2 regions of the Arhodomonas sp. SL1 genome follow, and region 2 is predicted to be linked to the other one. Evidence: riboswitches for the same ligand, from Rfam matches in the RefSeq annotation. Region 2 holds a riboswitch; the other holds the start of a gene.

Region 1 (8,994 bases), on a different contig from region 2:
TGGTGGCCGAGCCGGGCCATGAGGAGACGCTGAGCCTGCTGGACCGGGCGGTGCGACTCGCCCGCCGCAATCCGGACCGCCGCAAGGCCCTGGTCACCCTCGGCGAGGGCTGGGTCGCGGAGGAGGCGCTGGCGATCGCGCTGTACTGCGCGCTCTCCCGGGATGACTTCGAGGCGGCGGTAACCCTCGCGGTCAGCCACGGCGGCGACAGCGACTCCACCGGCGCCATCTGCGGCAACCTGCGCGGCGCCGAGCGCGGCCGCCGCGGCATCCCGGATCACTGGTGGGGTGCTGAAAACCTGGAGCTGTGGACGACGCTGCTGATCACCGCCGTCGAGCTGCGCCGGCTCACCGGGCTCGACGACAGCGCCTATCAGGAGATCGCCGAGCTCTTTCCCCTGGAGTGATGGTTCTGCAATGCTGCGGCTGACAGGGAGCGGGAGGAAACCGATATGAAAAGGCATCTCAAAGTCCCGGCCGCGGGATCCGTCGCTGCCGTCACGTTGGCCCCGAGTTGGGTGTGGGCACAACAAGGCGCGGATGCGTACGGGCCTCGTTACGGCCCCCACATGATGGATTGGGGTGGAGGTTGGTTCGGCATGATCCTTGGGCCGCTCATGATGATCCTGGTGCTGGTGATCGTGGTCGCCGCGGCCGCCTTGCTGGTGCGTTGGCTCGGCGGACCCTGGCATGGGCCACAGCCACCGCAGCAAGGACAGCCAGGGCGCACGCCGCTCGATATCCTCAAGGAGCGCTATGCCCGAGGCGAGATCGACACGGAAGAGTTCCAGGAACGCCGCCGCGTGCTGGAAGAGTGACACACCGCGAGCACCGCACACCGGCATAGTCCCAACGGTAACTAGGCTGTTTGATGCCATGTCCGAGCTGTCCACTCGCCCCTACGAGCTGCGTGACCGGCCACGCAGCGGCACCGCCCCCGGCACGCTGGTGGCCCCACCCGGATCCCATGCACCCGTGATCAACGTCATGGCTTATGACGACGACCATCTGCTCGAGCACTGGGAGATCACCCTCGAGCAGCTCGAGGGTGATCGGGGGACACAAACTGCTGTGGGTGGATGTACGCGGACTTGGTGATGCCGCCATTATCGAACGCCTCGGCAGCCTGTTCGATCTCCACCCGCTCGCCTTGGAGGACGTGCTCAATACCCACCAACGACAACGACCGAAGGCGGAGAACTACGGGACAAACACCTCCGTCATCACGCGCCTACCCCACTGGGGCAACGAGACCCTGGAGCTCGAGCAGATCAGCCTGTTCCTTAGCGACGGGCTGGTCGTCTCCGTCCAGGAACACGCCATCGACTGCTTTGACCCGGGGCGTGCACGCATCCGCAAGAATGCCGGCAAGCGGGGGTGCCTGCTGCGCGCCGACTACCTGGCCTATGCCCTGCTCGACGCGGTGGTGGACAGCTACTTTCCACTGCTGGAGCAGTACGCCGAACGTATCGAAGACGTGGAGCAGGCCGCGCTGACGCATCCTGATCAGACAGGCGTACTCGAGATCCAGCGCCTTAAGCGCGAGCTGCTGCAAACGCGACGCGCCATCTGGCCGCAACGCGAGGTCTTCCGCATTCTGCGCGAGGGCGACGAGCGCATTGCCGGCGACACGGGGCTGTTCCTGCGCGACTGCGAGGATCAGTCCTCCAGATCATGGACCTGCTCGAGGTCTACGTTCTTCCGCCGCCGGGGCTGGCTCGGACCACGACCGTGATAGAGAGGCTGCACCCGACCGACGATCCGCAGAACAATCAACGCCCCAGATCGTGTGGCTCGCGGATGGGTTCGCGCGGCGGCGCCTCCAGCTCCACGCCCTGTTGACAGCTCACCGGCAGCCCTCTAGCTTCTCAGCAGGATAAGCTGGAACGTACACGACGAGGCAGCGGGGGTGCCCGGCCATTGCAGGGCGGGCTGAGAGAGTCCCTTGGAACCTGAACCGGTTCATACCGGCGTAGGGAGCTGTGGCCTACCCTTCATCCCGCCTTCGGCGGCGGCCCCGCCAGCCTCAACGCTTGGACATCGTACGGTCTGCCACTGCAACGTGGCCACACCGTCCACCGCGGAGGTGCATTCGACGTGAACGCGCAGCCCCCCTATGAGGCGGATACGCTCACGGTGACGGTCAACGGCGAACCACATCGCGTCTCCGGTGGGATATCCGTCGCCACCTTACTCGAAACGCTTTCCTATCCACGGCGCAACATTGCTGTTGCGGTCAACCGGCAGGTCGTCCCGCGCTCGGAGCACGGCGCTTATAGACTCGCCGATGGCGACGCGGTGGACGTAGTGCAAGCCGTCGGGGGCGGCTGAACCGCACAACACCGCAGATGGCACACTGAGGGGCATTTCTGCGATGCAAGATGATAACGACCGGCTGTTCCTCGCCGGACAGCATTACGACTCGCGCCTCCTGGTTGGCACGGGTCGATACCGTAGCCTCGAGGAGGCGCGCTGCGCGATCCTGGCGAGTGGGGCCGAGATCGTCACGGTCGCCATTCGACGGTTGTCGGACGCTCCCGAGGGCAGTGGGTTGCTACCCATGCTGCGCGAGCTCGGCTGCAGCGTACTGCCCAACACGGCAGCGTGCTTCACCGTCGAGGACGCGGTCTATACCTGCCAGCTCGCCCGCGAGCTCCTCGACGGGGAATCCCTGTGCAAGCTCGAGGTCTTCGGTGATGAGAGCCTCCATCCGGATGTACGAGCGACCCTGGAGGCCGCAGAACGCCTGGTGGGCGACGGCTTCCAGGTGATGGCCTATACCACCGACGACCCGCTGATCGCCAAGGAGCTCGAGTCTATAGGCTGCGCCGCGGTAATGCCCTTGGGCGCCCCGATTGGATCGGGGTTGGGGATACGCAACACACTGAATATTCGTCGGATCGCCGAGACAGTGGACGTCCCCGTGCTCGTGGACGCAGGGGTCGGCACCGCCTCCGACGCCGCCGTGGCCATGGAACTCGGTTGCGATGCCGTACTGCTGAACACCGCGATCGCGCACGCCCGGGACCCGGCGCGGATGGCCGATGCCATGCGCCACGCCGTGATTGGCGGACGCCAGGCCTGGTTGGCCGGCCGCATGGCCCCACGGGACTACGGTGTCCCGTCGTCACCCATGCAGGGGGTAGCTGGCACGGATGCCTGACAGACCCTGCAACCGACCGGACACGCCCTATCAGCACGTGCCCGGTAAACCCGGAGACCGGGCGTAGCGGGGCCTAACGGATCAGGCACCCGCCCAACTAGGCGTCCGGCTCCTCCGCTACGTCGGTGTACAGCACGGTTTCCAGCTCCCGCGCTGCGGAACGCAAATCGGGAACGAATTCGCGCAGGGTGTCGAGGCTGCGACGAAAGACCGGTGCGTGGATCGAGACGGCGACGACGGGGGGACCCGAAGTCGGCATCACGGGCACGGCCACGGCCACCATCTCCGAGAGGAACTCCTGGTCGTCGGTTCCGACCCGCGTACGCCGGATCTCGGCCAGCGCTGCCTCCAGGCGATCCGCGTCGGTGATGGTCTGGGGGGTCATGGGCTCGAGCACCTTGCTCTTGATGATCCGATCACGGACACGCTTGGGTTGCAGGGCGAGCAGGAGCTTGCCGGTTGCGGTGCAGTGCAACGGCACATGCGAACCGACGTCGAAGCGGATGCGCAGCGGCCACTGGGTGTCGACCCGATCGATATAGGTCAGTTGTCCCCCATCGAGAAGGACGATATTGCAGGCCTCCCCCACCTTTTCGGCGAGCCCGCGCAACACCGCATGGCGGGCTGCGTGCCCCGGTTGGCTCTGCAGCACTTCCAATGCAAGGCGCTGCAGTGCCGGGCCCGTGGCATAGCGACGGGCATCGGCTTCACGGATGAGGTGGCCGGTACTCTCGAGCAGGGTCACCAAACGATGCACCGTCGGTTTGGGTAACCCGACGGCGTCGGTGAGCTCCGGTAGCGAAAGGGGACGCCCGGCACCGGTGATAGTGTGCAGCACCTTCAACAGGCGCTCACCGGTGGAGCCCGTCGATCTCGTACGGCCCATAGAGTGTCGGTTCCCAACTCTTGTCTGGCGCGAGGCATGGCGTTGAGTATCCGCCGCGACATCGCCCGCGCGCGCATCGAGTGAAAGGTCCCCCAAAGAAACGCGGAGGCGGGCCGGACTACCGGCCCGCCTCCGCGCGATGCGCTGCCGGACAGCACCTTGCCGCCCTATTCGCGGGCTGCCGCCGCCTCACGGACCAAGTTGTTGTAAAGCGTGAGGTTGCGCGAGTGATAAGGATACACCATCTCCGCGAAATCCGCTTGAGACTGATACACCCGAGCAAAGAACTCACTATCGTCCAGATAATCCTGGATGATGGTGTTCTGGGCCTCGATGAACGCCGTGTAGTATTCCTCCGGTGTATCGCGGACCTGGATGCCCTCCTCCTGGTACTGCTGAACGGCCTGCGAGTTCTCGCGGAGATTGACGTGCTGGGTCTTGGCCACGGAGGCGAGGACCGCGGTCTCCACGATGGCCTTCAGGTCGTCGGGCAGGCTCTCCCAGAAATCCTTGTTGAACTGGAGCTCGCCAACATCCGTCTGCTGGTGCAGGCCCTGCAGATAGTAGTAGTCCCAGATGTTGTTGAGACCGAGGGCGCGGTCATCGGCCGGCCCGATCCACTCCGCTGCATCGATGGTCCCCCGCTCCGCGGAGGGCACGATCTCGCCGCCCGGCATGGCTACGGCCGGCACACCCATCTCGTTGTAGGTCCGCCCGGCGATCCCCGGCGGGGCCCGGTACTTCAGCTGGCGGAACTGCTCCATGCTCTCAAATGGCTGCGAGAACCAACCCAGCGGATCCGGCCCCATGGGCTGCAGCAAAAACGGTACCGTGTCGTACCCCATCACCTCCTCGGTGAGCTCGGTATACAGTTCCTGGCCTTCGCCCTCGTAATACCAGGACATCAGGGTCTGCTGATCCATACCCGTGCTCGCCGGAACATTGGAAAACAGCACATAGGCGGCGTGCTTGCCGGACCAGTAGTGGGGCCAGGCATAGCCGGCCTCCACCACGCCGTCACTGACCGCGTCGAGGATCTCGAATGCCTGCACCTCGGCACCGTCCGGCAGGACACGGGCCTGCAGGCGGCCGCCGGACATCCGCTCCAGGCGATCCGCAAAGTCCTCCACCAGACCGAAGTAGATACTGGAGTTTGGCACCGCGGTCTGAATGCTGAATTCGTAGACCTCTTCCTGGGCCTGCGCGCTACCGGCACCCACCACTGCCAACGTGGCCGCGGCCAGCCCGGACAGGGCCATGCGATACATTTGCCTTTTCATGTCTCTCTCCTCCACTCGCTCAGGAGACTCCCTGAATACGTTCGAATACCGTCTGTGATTGTGGATCGCGCCTCCTCCTTTACTGCGGAAACACACGAATCCCCCGATGCTCAATCAAGCACCGACGGCAGCCAGAGAATGATCTGCGGGAATGCAGCAAGCAGCAGCACGACGACCAGCTGGAGTAGCACGAACTGACTCATGCCCACATAGATGTCGCCCATCCGCCACTGCGGCACCACGCCCTTGAGGAAGTACGCCGACAGCGCCATTGGCGGCGTCAGCCACGACGTCTGCAGCGTTACCGCCACGAGCACGCTGAACCAAAGCGGATCGAAGCCCAGCTCCGCCACCGTCGGCAGGAAGATCGGTACGATCACCAGCACGATGGGGATCCACTCCAGCGGCGAACCGAGCACGAAGACGATGCCGAGCATGATGAGCAGCATCGCACTGGGGGCGAGATTCATCGCGAGCAACCACTCGGTGAGCAGATCGGCAGAGCCAAGGCGCGAGAAGATCGCGCCAAAGAAGTTGGCCGCCCCAAGCAGGAACATGATCATCGCCGAGTTCTGGAGGGTGCTGTAGACGCAGGTGCGCACCTTCTTCCAGGTCATTCGACGGTAGGCAAGCGCGAGAATGAAGGCAGCCAGTGCGCCCGTGGCAGCGGCATCCGTCGGTGTCGCGATGCCGGCGATGATCGCGCCGAGGGTACAGGCAATGATCACCGTGACCGGGATCACCCCGAGCAACAGCTCCTTGAGCTTCTCGCTAAGGGTGGTCTCGGCAAGCTCGGCGGAGAGGACCGGCGGGCCCAGCTCCGGATTGAAGTAACTCCGCAGCAGCGTATAGGCAATGTAGGTTCCGGCGAGCAGCAGCCCGGGGACGATAGCCGCCGTGAACAGCTCGCTCACCGGGACACCCACCACCGGGCCCATCACGATAAGCATGATGCTCGGGGGGATGAGAATGCCCAGCGTCCCCCCCGCCCCGATGGCCCCCGCAGAGAGGCGGTCGCTATAGCCGTTTTTCTGCATGATCGGCGCGGCCATGACGCCAAGCACCGTCACGGAAGCGCCCACGATGCCGGTCGCGGCGGCGAACACCGTCGCCACCAGCAACACCACCAGGTAGAGCGAACCGCGCAGGCCACCGAGCAGCAGCCGCAGTGCCCGAAAGACCCGATCCATAAGGCCGGATTGCTCGAGCACGTAGCCCATGAACAGGAACAACGGCACCGCCGCCAACGTGGTGTTGCGCATCAGCGCGAAGAACTGCGCCTGCATCAGCTTGAAGACGCGGTCCTCCATGCCGATGAAGCCGAACACCAGGCCGATGAAGATGAAGGTGAAGGCCATCGGGTAGCCGGTGAGGATGCCGATGAACAGCACCGCGAGGGAGACAAGACCAAGGATGGGCTCGCTCATCAGCCGAACTCCCGGAAGCGGCGGTTCGTAACGACGGAATAGAAGCTCTTGAGCAGCTCCGAGACACCCTGGATGAGCAACAGGACGCCGGTGACCGGCATGACCGTCTTCAGCGGGTAGATCACCGGCATCCAGGGGCTGGTAATGATGCGCTCGCCACGCATCCACGACACCGCAGCGTAGTCATAGGTGGCGATGGTGAAGAACAGGATCGCGGGAAAGAACAGCACGATCGTGAATGTGCCGTCGATCAGTCCCTGCGCCCGGGGCGAGAGGACGTTGAACAAGAAATCCGCCCGCACGTGGGCATCACGGCCGAGGGTATAGGCCGCACCGAGCATGAACATCGCCCCGTAGAGCATGTACGTGATGTCGTAGGCCCACATGGTCGGCCGGTTGAACCCGTAGCGGGCGACCACCTCGTAGACCAACGCGCCGATAAGCGGAACGATGAGCCACGCTGCCGCTTTACCCACCCAGTAGCCTGGCAGATCGAGCCAAGCGACCACGGTACGCAGGCGCCGCTCCCCCCCTTCTGTCAGCCCCATGACGCCGCTCCGTTCGGGACGCCACCAAGGCCATGGACGGAAGACACGCGCCCTAGCCGTCGGCTGGACCGCATGCGTAACTCTCCTCCTCGTCAACGGGCACTCGCATCGCTGCCGTATCCCCGATGCCTACTGCCACTGGTTCTTATATTGATATTTACTGTCTCAGTATGGAAGCTGTTAGACGACATGCAAGGGGGAAGACGATCCCACGCAGGGACAAGGGGACGGGCATCGCGGGCCGATAGCCCACGGCGGTCTGCCAGTCCGTGGCGCGACTGGCATCGGAGCACAGCATGAGCGCGAGCAAGTTCGATTACATCATCGTCGGTGCCGGATCCGCAGGCTGCGTGTTGGCCAACCGGCTGAGCGCGGACGGCCGGTATAGCGTGCTGGTGCTGGAGGCGGGCCCGCGGGACCGGTATCCATGGATCCACGTCCCAATCGGCTACGGAAAGACAATGTTTCACACCGGGATCAACTGGGGCTACTGGACTGAAGCGGACCCCGGCATCGCCGGCCGCTCGATGTACTGGCCCCGAGGCAAGGTGCTCGGTGGCTCGAGCTCAATCAACGGGCTCATCTATATCCGCGGCCAGCACGAGGACTTCAACGATTGGGTGAGACTGGGCAACGAGGGGTGGAGCTGGCAGGACGTGCTGCCCTACTTCCGCCGATCCGAGCGCCAGCAGCGCGGCGCCGACGACTACCACGGCGACGACGGTCCACTGTCGGTCTCCGATATCCCCGAGCGCAACGAGCTCTGCGACGCCTTCATTGCGGCCGGCCAGGAGATCGACATCCCCCGCAACGACGATTTCAATGGCGCCACCCAGGAGGGCGTGGGCTACTTCCAGCTCACCGTGCGCAATGGCCGCCGCTGCAGCGCGGCCGTGGCGTTCCTGCGACCCGCCATGGAGCGCCCGAATCTCCACGTGGAGACCGATGCGCTATGCGAGCGGGTGCTGCTCCAGGGGGGCCGCGCCGTGGGCGTGCGTTACCGTCAGGGTGGCCGTACGCTCGAGGCCCGGGCCGGCGGCGAGGTCATCATCGCGTCCGGCGCCATCAACTCACCACAGATCCTGGAGCTCTCCGGTATCGGCGACCCGGCGGTCCTCGGCGAACATGGCATCCCCGTTAACCATGCGCTGCCCGGTGTCGGCGGCAACCTCCAGGATCACCTTCAGGCCCGACTGATCCTCCGCTGCACCCGGGCCATCACCACCAACGACGATCTGCATAGCTTCGCGCGCCGCATGCGGATCGGATTGCGCTATCTGCTGCGCCGCCGTGGCCCCTTGGCTGTCGGCATCAACCAGGCCGGCGGCTTCGCCCGCAGTGACCCTGAGCTCCACCGGCCCGACATTCAATTCCATTTCGGCACGCTCAGCTCGGATGTTCCCGGCTCACCGGTACACCGGTTCCCGGGATTCACCGTCTCCACGTGTCAACTTCGCCCCACCAGCTCCGGCTCCGTCCACCTCCGCACCAACGACCCCGCCCAGTACCCGAGCATTCGGCCGAACTACCTCGCCACCGACGAGGACTGCCGGGTGATGGTAAACGGGGTCAAGCTGGCGCGCCGGCTCGTGGCGGCGGCATCCCTACGCCCCTACATCGCCGCGGAGTACTCCCCCGGCCCCGACGCGCAAAGCGATGACGCCCTGCTCGAGTTCGTGCGTCGCGACGC
Region 2 (8,994 bases):
GAGACCAACCCCGCCCCCACCACCGAGCTCCACTATGCCACCCCCTTCGAGCTGCTGGTGGCGGTGATCCTCTCCGCCCAGGCCACCGATCGGGGTGTCAACAAGGCGACGGCACGGCTGTTCCCGGTGGCCAATACCCCGGAGGCCATCCTGACCCTCGGGGAGGAGGGACTGAAGGAATACATCAGCTCCATCGGCCTCTATAACGCCAAGGCACGAAACCTCATCAAGGCCTGCGAGATCCTCGTGGAGCGCCACGGCGGCGAGGTACCGCGGGAACGCAAAGCGCTGGAGGCCCTGCCCGGGGTGGGCCGCAAGACCGCAAACGTCATCCTCAACACCGCCTTTGGCGAGCCCACCATCGCCGTGGACACCCACATCTTCCGGGTGGCCAACCGCACCGGCCTCGCCCCGGGAAAGAATGTCCGCGAGGTGGAGGACCGGCTGATGCGCTGGACACCCAAGGAATATCGCAAGGACGCCCACCACTGGCTCATCCTCCACGGGCGCTACGTCTGCACCGCCCGCAGGCCCCGCTGCGGCGCCTGCGTGATCCACGACCTCTGCGAGTTCCCGGAAAAGACGGAATACGCGGGGGAGTAACCCGGGCTGACGCGGATCAAGATCACCGCCGCGGCCCTGTGCTAGTGGTGCTCGCCATGGCAAGAGGTTCAGCAATGGAAGACGATGTGGTGCAGGCGGCGGCCATCCATCGCGGCGACGATGACGATGTCGCCGGGGTGTTCACCGCCGCGGCCGGGATGCTGGCCGCCGAGGGCATCACCGTGCGCGGACTGATCCAGTACCACGAGCGCGACCCCGATGGCCGCCTGCGCCGCCACCTGCGGGTGCTCGGATCCGGGGAGTCGATGCCCATCTCCCAGGTATTGGGACAGGGATCGACCGCCTGCAGCCTGGATACCGCCGCCCTGGCGGAGGCGGCGGCCTGGCTGCGGCGCTTCCAGCAGGAGGCGCCGGGGCTGGTGATCGTCGACCGTTTCGGGCCCCTGGAGGCGAAGGGCAAGGGCTTCGCCTCGGAGCTACTCGGGCTGCTCGCGGCCGGGATCCCCGTGCTCACCTCCGTGCGCGACGACCAGGCCACGGCCTGGGAGGCGTTCACCGGCGGGCTCGCGGAATGGCTGCCGCCGGAGGCCGCCGCGGTCACCGCCTGGGGGCGGGGCGCGGCGCACCGCGGCTGAGCGTCAGCCGCGACGCTTGGCAGCGACCCGCAGGCGCAGGGCGTTGAGCTTGATGAAGCCCTCGGCGTCCTTCTGGTCGTAGGCGCCGGCGTCGTCCTCGAAGGTGGCGATGCTGGCGTCGAACAGGCTATCGGTCTCCGAGGAACGCCCCACCACCGAAACGTTACCCTTGTACAGGCGCAGGCGCACCACGCCGTTGACCGTCTTCTGGGTCTCGTCGATGAGCGCCTGCATGGCCCGGCGCTCGGGGCTCCACCAATAGCCGTTGTAGATGGTCTCGGCATACCGCGGCATGATCTCGTCCTTGAGATGGGCCGACTCCCGATCCAGGGTGATGGACTCGATGGCGCGGCGGGCGCGCAGCAGGATGGTGCCGCCGGGGGTCTCGTAGCAGCCACGGGACTTCATACCCACGTAGCGGTTCTCGACGATGTCGATCCGCCCGATCCCGTTATCCCCGCCCAGCTGGTTCAACCGCAGCAGCAGTGCCGCAGGGTCGATCCGCTCGCCATCGATGGCCACCGGGTCACCGCCCTCGAAGGTAATATCGATCTCGGTGGGCCGGTCCGGGGCCTGCTCCGGGGCCACGCTCCAGCGCCACATGGACTCCTCGGCCGGGGTCCACGGGTCCTCCAGCACACCACCCTCGTAGGAGATGTGCAGGAGGTTGGCGTCCATGGAGTACGGCGAGCCGCCGCCCTCGGTCTTGCCCTCGATGGGGATGCCGTGACGCTCGGCATAAGCGAGGAGCTTCTCCCGGGAGTTCAGGTCCCATTCCCGCCAGGGGGCGATCACCTTGATGCCGGGCTCCAGGCCGTAGTAGCCGAGCTCGAAGCGGACCTGGTCGTTGCCCTTACCGGTGGCCCCGTGGCAGACGGCATCGGCCCCGGTCTCCCGGGCGATCTCGATCTGGCGCTTGGCGATGAGCGGCCGGGCGATGGAGGTGCCGAGCAGGTACTCGCCCTCGTAGATGGCGTTGGCCCGGAACATGGGGAAGACGTAGTCGCGAACGAATTCCTCGCGGAGATCGTCGATGTAGACCTCGCGCACCCCGAGCTGTTCGGCCTTGGCGCGGGCCGGCTCGAGCTCCTCGCCCTGGCCGAGATCGGCGGTAAAGGTCACCACCTCGCAGTTGTAAGTCTCCCGCAGCCACTGCAGGATCACCGAGGTATCCAGCCCACCGGAGTACGCGAGCACCACCTTTTTCACATCACTCATCGCGGGAACGCCCCTGAAAATCCCAGTTCGAAACGACCGGCTATGATCGGATGGCCACCCCGACAAATCAAGGGCGCCGCCCCGGGGCGATCGCGGCGACCAGTAGGCTCACCAGCGCGGAGGCAATGAGTGCGCCGGCGAAGGGGCCGAGAGTGGGCACGCCGTCCGGGAAGCTCGCGGCCAATGGCCCGCCGACGACGCTACCGGTGCTCACCCAGCCGGGGATGACGGCCCCCACGAGCCCGGCGAGGGCCCCGGCCACCGCCGCGGCGGGACCCATACGCGACCACAGCCCCAGGAACACCGGCACCACCGTGGTGGCACAGAGCAGATCGGCGATGAGGAAGAGCCGCAACACCGAGATCCCCTGCAGGGCGATGGCCACCACCGGGATCATCAGGGCGACGGTAACCCCCCGTGCCACCGCGAGGGAGAGCCCGCGCCCGCGGCCCTCGGTGACCAGCAGCGAGGCCAAGCCGTTCTGCAGCGTATCCACCGAGGAAGCCACCAGGGTCACCGCCAGGACCAGCGCGGGCACGGTCAGCCAGGCCGGGGCCTCGGCGAGGAGCGCGAAGAACGGCACCGGCGGCTCCCCCAGGGGCAGTCCCGCCGCGGCGGCGTAGAGGCCCAGGCCACCGATCACCGCCACCACCACGATGGTGGTCACGCCACCGAGCAGCGCGCCGCGTCCCAGCGCCGCACCATCCCGCGCCGCCCACACCCGCTGCCAGTAGCCCTGGTGAAATAGGTTCGCGGCGGTGACGGCGATGACCAGCGCCGCCGCCACCCCCAGGGCATCGGCCACGGGCACCGCGGGGAGGCTCAGCGCCCCAGCGTCTCCCTCCCCTGCCTTTGAGACCGCCACGCCGGCCACCAGCGCCACCAGCGCCAGCAGCAGCCACGCCTGCCAGCGGTCGGTGACCAGGCTCGCCCGAAGCCCGCCGAGGGCGGTGTACGCCAATGTTGCCGACGCGACACCGATCACTGCTGCCCAGCCGGGGATACCGGAGAGCATGCCGGTGATGGCACCGATGGCGGTGAGCTCGGCGGCCAGGAAGCAGAGCATATACAGCGCCGATATGAAGGCCACCCAGCGGCGCACCCCCTGGCCGTAGACGCTGGCGGCAAACTCGCCGATGCTGCGGCCCGCGGGCAACCGCCGTCGCATGGCCGGCCCCCAGAGGCCGAGGACGAAGAACGGCAGTGCTGAACCGAGGGCGTAGCCACCCAGGGCCACCGGCCCCACGAACGCCCCCACCTCCGGCGGCGCGAACAGGATCCAGGCACCCATGCCGGAGGCCAGGAAGGACAGGCCAATGACGCGGCCGCCCTGGCTGTTGCGGGCGGTCACATAGTCGTCCAGGCCGCCGTGGACGTAGCGGGCGCGCACGCCCAGCCAGGTGAACACGGCCAATGCCGCCACGACGACAACGAGGGTAAGAAGGGACATGTCGCGCTTCCTCCGCCGGTATGACCCGGTTCAGGTTCCAGGGTCTGCGCCACTGCGCACTCTCAGCCCTGTATAGGGCTCCCCTGGCGACTGTGAATGGTTTGTCGAGGCACAAGTCTGCCGCCACGAGGGGTGGGCTGGCAACCCAGTGGGCGGCACACGACCGACAGCGAGCCGTTACAATGGCCACCACATTCGCGCGTGCACGGGGAACGGGATTGGACAGTATCACCCTTACGCGGCCGGACGACTGGCACCTCCACCTCCGCGACGGCGAGGTCCTCGCCGACGTGGTCCCGGCCTCGGCGCGTCAGTTCGGCCGGGCCATCATCATGCCCAACCTCACCCCGCCGGTGACCGACGTGGACGCAGCCGAGGCCTACCGCCGCCGCATCCTCGAGCAGGTACCACCGGGCAGCGGCTTCACCCCGCTGATGACCCTGTACCTCACCGACAACACCACGGGGCAGATGGTGGAGGCGGCCGCGGCGAGCGGGGCCGTCCATGCCGTAAAGCTCTATCCCGCCGGTGCCACGACGAACTCGGATTCCGGGGTTACCGATCTCGGCCGCTGTGATGAAGCCCTCGCCGCCATGGCCGCGGCGGGACTGCCGCTACTCGTCCACGGTGAGGTCACGACGTCGGGGGTGGACATCTTCGACCGCGAGCGGGTGTTCTTGGAGGAGCGCCTCGCGCCGCTGCTCGAGCGCCATCCCCAGCTGAAGGTGGTGCTCGAGCATGTCACCACCGCCGCTGGGGTGCGGTTCGTGGAGCAGGGGCCGGAACGGCTGGCCGGTACCCTCACCGCCCACCACCTGCTGCTCAACCGCAACGACCTGTTGGTGGGCGGCATCCGCCCGCACCACTATTGCCTGCCGGTGCTAAAGCGCGAGACCGACCGCGAGGCGCTGCTCGCGGCGGCCACCTCCGGCAACCCCAAGTTCTTCCTCGGCACGGACTCCGCCCCGCATCCCCGCAGCGCCAAGGAGAACCCCTGCGGCTGCGCCGGGATCTACACCGCCCCCTACGCCCTCGCGCTGTACGCGGAGGCCTTCGAGGCGGCCGGGGCACTGAATCGACTGGAGGGCTTCGCCGCCCACCACGGCCCGGACTTCTACGGCCTGCCACGCAACGGCGAACGGATCCGGCTGGTCCGTGACCCGGAGCCCGTCCCCGAGGACCTGCCCCTGGGCAGCGGGCGGATCGTCCCCCTGCGGGCCGGGGGCCGGGTCGCCTGGCGGCTGGCCGACGAGGGCGAAGGGCCGGTGGGGCGTGTATGATGGGCGACCCCAAACCCCGCGAGCAGCACTGACGGAATCACCGTGAACCGTAACGCCCCCGACGCCGGCACCGTGCCCCATCGCCCCATCGCCAACCGCTTCCGGTCATTCCTGCCCGTGGTGGTGGATATCGAAACCGGCGGTCTGAACGCCGCCACCGACGCGGTGCTCCAGATCGCCGCGGTGATCGTACGCGCCGATGATAAGGGGCTGCTCTACCCCGCGGAGACCCACACCACCCACGTGGAGCCGTTCGAAGGCGCGAACCTGGACCCCAAGTCCCTGGAGTTCAACGGCATCGACCCGGATCATCCGCTACGCATGGCCAAACCCGAAGAGCAGGCCCTGCGCCAGGTTTTCAAACCGGTACGCCAGGAGATCCGCGAGACGGGTTGCACCCGCGCGGTGCTGGTGGGCCACAACGCCTGGTTCGATCTCGGTTTCCTCAACGCCGCGGTGGAGCGGACCGGCATCAAGCGCAACCCCTTCCACCCGTTCTCCTGCTTCGACACCGCCACCCTGGCGGGGCTGGCCTATGGCCAGACCGTGCTCGCCCGCGCGGTGAAGGCCTCCGGTGCCGGCTGGGACGGCCGCGAGGCCCACTCGGCGATCTACGACGCCGAGAAGACCGCAGAGCTGTTCTGCGCCATCGTCAATCGCTGGGACGAGCTCAACGGGTTCCCGGATTACGGGGCCTTGGCGCGCTAGTAAACCGCCCGCCAGCGCGCGGCGCATACGGGCGAGCCGGCGACGACCCCGCTACCAGAGGCCAACCCGAAAGGACCCGCCGCTCGCCGGTACAAATCCGCGGGTTACCGCACAGTCCGTCGGTGGGGCGGGAATCCGGCACGGGAGCGTCGGCGGCCAGGGATGGCCGCCGTCGAGCGTACAGGGAGGTGTTCACAGCGTCTCCCGTGACGGATTCCCGCCCCGCCGACGGTGACCAACACAATCAGCCCTGGCCGTACCGCGGGCGCCGCGGGACCGGCCCCGGTGCCGACGGTACGCCGGTCTGCTGCCGGAACGTAGGGCTCAGGCCTGGCTACCGGTGGCCTCCTCCACCAGCTTCTGGAGATCCCCGGACTCGTACATCTCCAGGATGATGTCGCAGCCACCCACCAACTCGCCGTTGACGTAGAGCTGGGGGATGGTCGGCCAATCACCGAACTCCTTGACCCCCTGGCGGATACCCTCGTCCTCAAGGACGTTGACGTAGGCGAATTCCTTGCCGCAGCCGGCCAGCGCCTGGGATGCCTTCATGGAGAACCCGCACTGCGGAAACTGCGGGGTGCCCTTCATGTACAGGATGATCGGATTGCTTTCCACCTGCTCGCGGATGGTGCCCTGGATATCGCTCATAACCTACTTCCTCGCGTGCCCGTGAACGGGTCAGTATCGTATGTCAGCCACATCTTATCGCTACGGCCGGGCCCAAATACACCGATCGGGCGCGGGGTTTTCCGCCCGCCCGCCGGTGCCCCTACATCGATGCCTCTCCCAAGTGCCGCGGAAATCCGTTATCCTGCGGCGGCATGGAAAATGACCATTTGACCGAAACAACGTTCCGTTCGCTAGGGCTCCACGAGTCCCTGCTCCTGGGCCTCGACGAGGCCGGATTCAGCCACTGCATGCCCATCCAGGAGTCCACCCTACCGCTGGCGCTGAAGGGCCGCGACGTGGCCGGCCAGGCCCAGACCGGCACCGGCAAGTCCGCCGCCTTCCTGCTGGCCACCATGCACTACCTGATGACCACGCCGGTGGCCGCGGACAAGACCGGCCCGTGGGCGGTGATCCTCGCCCCGACCCGGGAGCTGGCGTTGCAGATCCACCGGGACGCCGAGAAGCTCGGCTACTTCACCGGTATGGAGTTCGCCTGCATCTACGGCGGCACCGGCTACGAGAAGCAGCGCCGGCGCCTCGAGGAAGGGGTGGACATCCTCATCGGCACCCCGGGGCGGATCATCGACTTCTACAAGCAGCGGGTGTTCACCCTGGACAACGTGGAGGTCGCCGTCCTCGACGAGGCCGATCGCATGTTCGACATGGGTTTCATCTCCGATATCCGCTTCCTGCTGCGACGGATGCCGCCCCCGGAGAAGCGCATCAACATGCTCTTCTCGGCGACGTTGTCCCAACGGGTCAAGGAGCTGGCCTGGGAGCACATGAACGACCCGGATACCGTGGAGATCGAGCCCGAGCAGATCACCGCGGAGAAGGTCAACCAGAAGCTCTACCACGTGGAGAACAACCAGAAGATCGGGCTGCTGCTGGGGGTGCTGCGCAGCAAGGACGTGACCCGGACCATGGTCTTCGTCAACACCAAGCGCACCGCCGACCGGGTCACCGGCTATCTGCTGGGCAATGACATCAACACCGCCGTGCTCTCCGGGGATATCCCCCAGAAAAAGCGCGAGGAACTGCTCAGCGCCTTCCAGAAGGGCGAGCTGCCGGTGCTGGTGGCCACCGACGTCGCCGCCCGCGGCCTGCATATCCCCGGCGTCTCCCACGTGATCAACTACGACCTGCCCCAGGACGCCGAGGACTACGTCCACCGCATCGGGCGTACCGCGCGGGCGGGGGAGAAGGGCGACGCCATCAGCTTCGCCTGCGAGAGCTACGTCTACTCGCTACCCGACATCGAGGCCTTCATCGATCAGAAGATCCCCTCGGAGCTGGCCCCGCCGGAGCTCATCGTCGAGGACATCAAGCCCGCCAAACGGGTACAGAATCAGCGCCGCAGCGGTCCGCCGCGCAATGGCGGACGTGGCGGCGGCCGGCGGCGCAGTGGCGGCAACCGCCCCACGGCACCGCAGGGCTGAAACGGAGGGCGAAGCAGTGAGCGAGAAGAGCCTGCTCGCCGAGAGCGAGTTCCCGGTGCGCTGGGGTGATCAGGACGCCCTGGGCCACGTGAACAACACCGTGTACTTCCGCTATTTCGAGCAGGTGCGCATCGACTGGATGCACCAGGTGGGCATCGGCGAGGGCGTCGGCGCGGGCACCGCCACCGGCCCCGTGCTCGTAAACGCCTACTGCGAGTTCCGCCGCTCCATCGTCTACCCGGCCACCGTGCGCGTGCGCATGCTCGCCACCCCGCCGCGGCGCAGCAGCGTGGAGACCTTCTACGAGATCCGCGACGGCGCCGATGCGGAGGTGCTCTACGCCAGCGGCACCGCCCTCATGGTCTGGGTGGACCACCACGCGGGCCACTCCATCCCCATCCCCGAGGCGATCCGCACACTGCTCCCCGCGGCGGAATGAACTTCCTCGCCCACGCCTGGCTCGCCGGCGATGACGATGCGCTGCTCGCCGGGAACCTGATGGGCGATTTCGTCCGGGGCCGCCCGGACCCAGAACTACCGGCCGGCGTCCGCGCGGGCATCCATATGCACCGGCGGGTGGACTGCTTCACCGACGACCATCCCGTGGTCCGCCGGGCACGGCGCCGGTTCCCACCGCACCGCCGTCGCGCCGCAGGCATCATCCTAGACATGGTGTTCGACCATTTCCTGGCCCGCGACTGGGTACGCCTGCATCCCGAGCCCCTGTCGCAGTTCACCGCGCGGGCGTATGCCGCCCTGGAGGCACGGCACGGCCTGCTGCCGCCGCGGCTGGCCCGTCTCCTCCCACAGATGCGGGCCGATGACTGGCTGGCCTCCTATGCCTGCCTGGACAACACGGTGATGGCCCTGGAGCGTATGTCGACGCGCCTGCCCCGGCGCCCGGAGCTGCTCCGGGGCACCGGCGAGGACCTCGCCGCCCTCTATCCCGCGCTGGAGAGGGATTTCCGCGCCTTCCTGCCGGCCCTGGAAGCCTTCGGCGAGCACCAACGCCGGCGGCGCACCCACGG

Evidence for each region. A riboswitch is a leader RNA that binds a small molecule or an ion and turns the genes downstream of it on or off. The one in region 2 is predicted to bind thiamine pyrophosphate.
Region 1: linked by a shared signal. The riboswitch ahead of thiS (sulfur carrier protein ThiS) and the one ahead of ACQ754_RS13075 (sodium:solute symporter family transporter) in region 2 are both predicted to bind thiamine pyrophosphate.

Annotation. Positions count from the first base shown of each region.
Region 1 is NZ_JBPODZ010000015.1:15,618-24,611, forward strand. Features, by position in the region: gene ACQ754_RS15015 (ADP-ribosylglycohydrolase family protein) at 1-407, shown strand, start outside; gene ACQ754_RS15020 (SHOCT domain-containing protein) at 600-818, shown strand; gene ACQ754_RS15025 (hypothetical protein) at 877-1,098, shown strand; gene ACQ754_RS15030 (CorA family divalent cation transporter) at 1,076-1,735, shown strand; TPP riboswitch at 1,896-1,996, shown strand; gene thiS (sulfur carrier protein ThiS) at 2,098-2,331, shown strand; gene ACQ754_RS15040 (thiazole synthase) at 2,375-3,163, shown strand; gene ACQ754_RS15045 (IclR family transcriptional regulator) at 3,261-4,049, opposite strand; gene ACQ754_RS15050 (TRAP transporter substrate-binding protein) at 4,217-5,329, opposite strand; gene ACQ754_RS15055 (TRAP transporter large permease) at 5,440-6,756, opposite strand; gene ACQ754_RS15060 (TRAP transporter small permease subunit) at 6,756-7,304, opposite strand; gene ACQ754_RS15065 (GMC family oxidoreductase) at 7,601-8,994, shown strand, end outside.
Region 2 is NZ_JBPODZ010000009.1:72,667-81,660, forward strand. Features, by position in the region: gene nth (endonuclease III) at 1-603, shown strand, start outside; gene ACQ754_RS13065 (DUF2478 domain-containing protein) at 678-1,199, shown strand; gene ACQ754_RS13070 (argininosuccinate synthase) at 1,203-2,417, opposite strand; gene ACQ754_RS13075 (sodium:solute symporter family transporter) at 2,485-3,867, opposite strand; TPP riboswitch at 3,857-3,962, opposite strand; gene pyrC (dihydroorotase) at 4,086-5,147, shown strand; gene rnt (ribonuclease T) at 5,190-5,855, shown strand; gene grxD (Grx4 family monothiol glutaredoxin) at 6,180-6,506, opposite strand; gene ACQ754_RS13095 (DEAD/DEAH box helicase) at 6,695-7,966, shown strand; gene ACQ754_RS13100 (acyl-CoA thioesterase) at 7,983-8,405, shown strand; gene ACQ754_RS13105 (ACP phosphodiesterase) at 8,402-8,994, shown strand, end outside.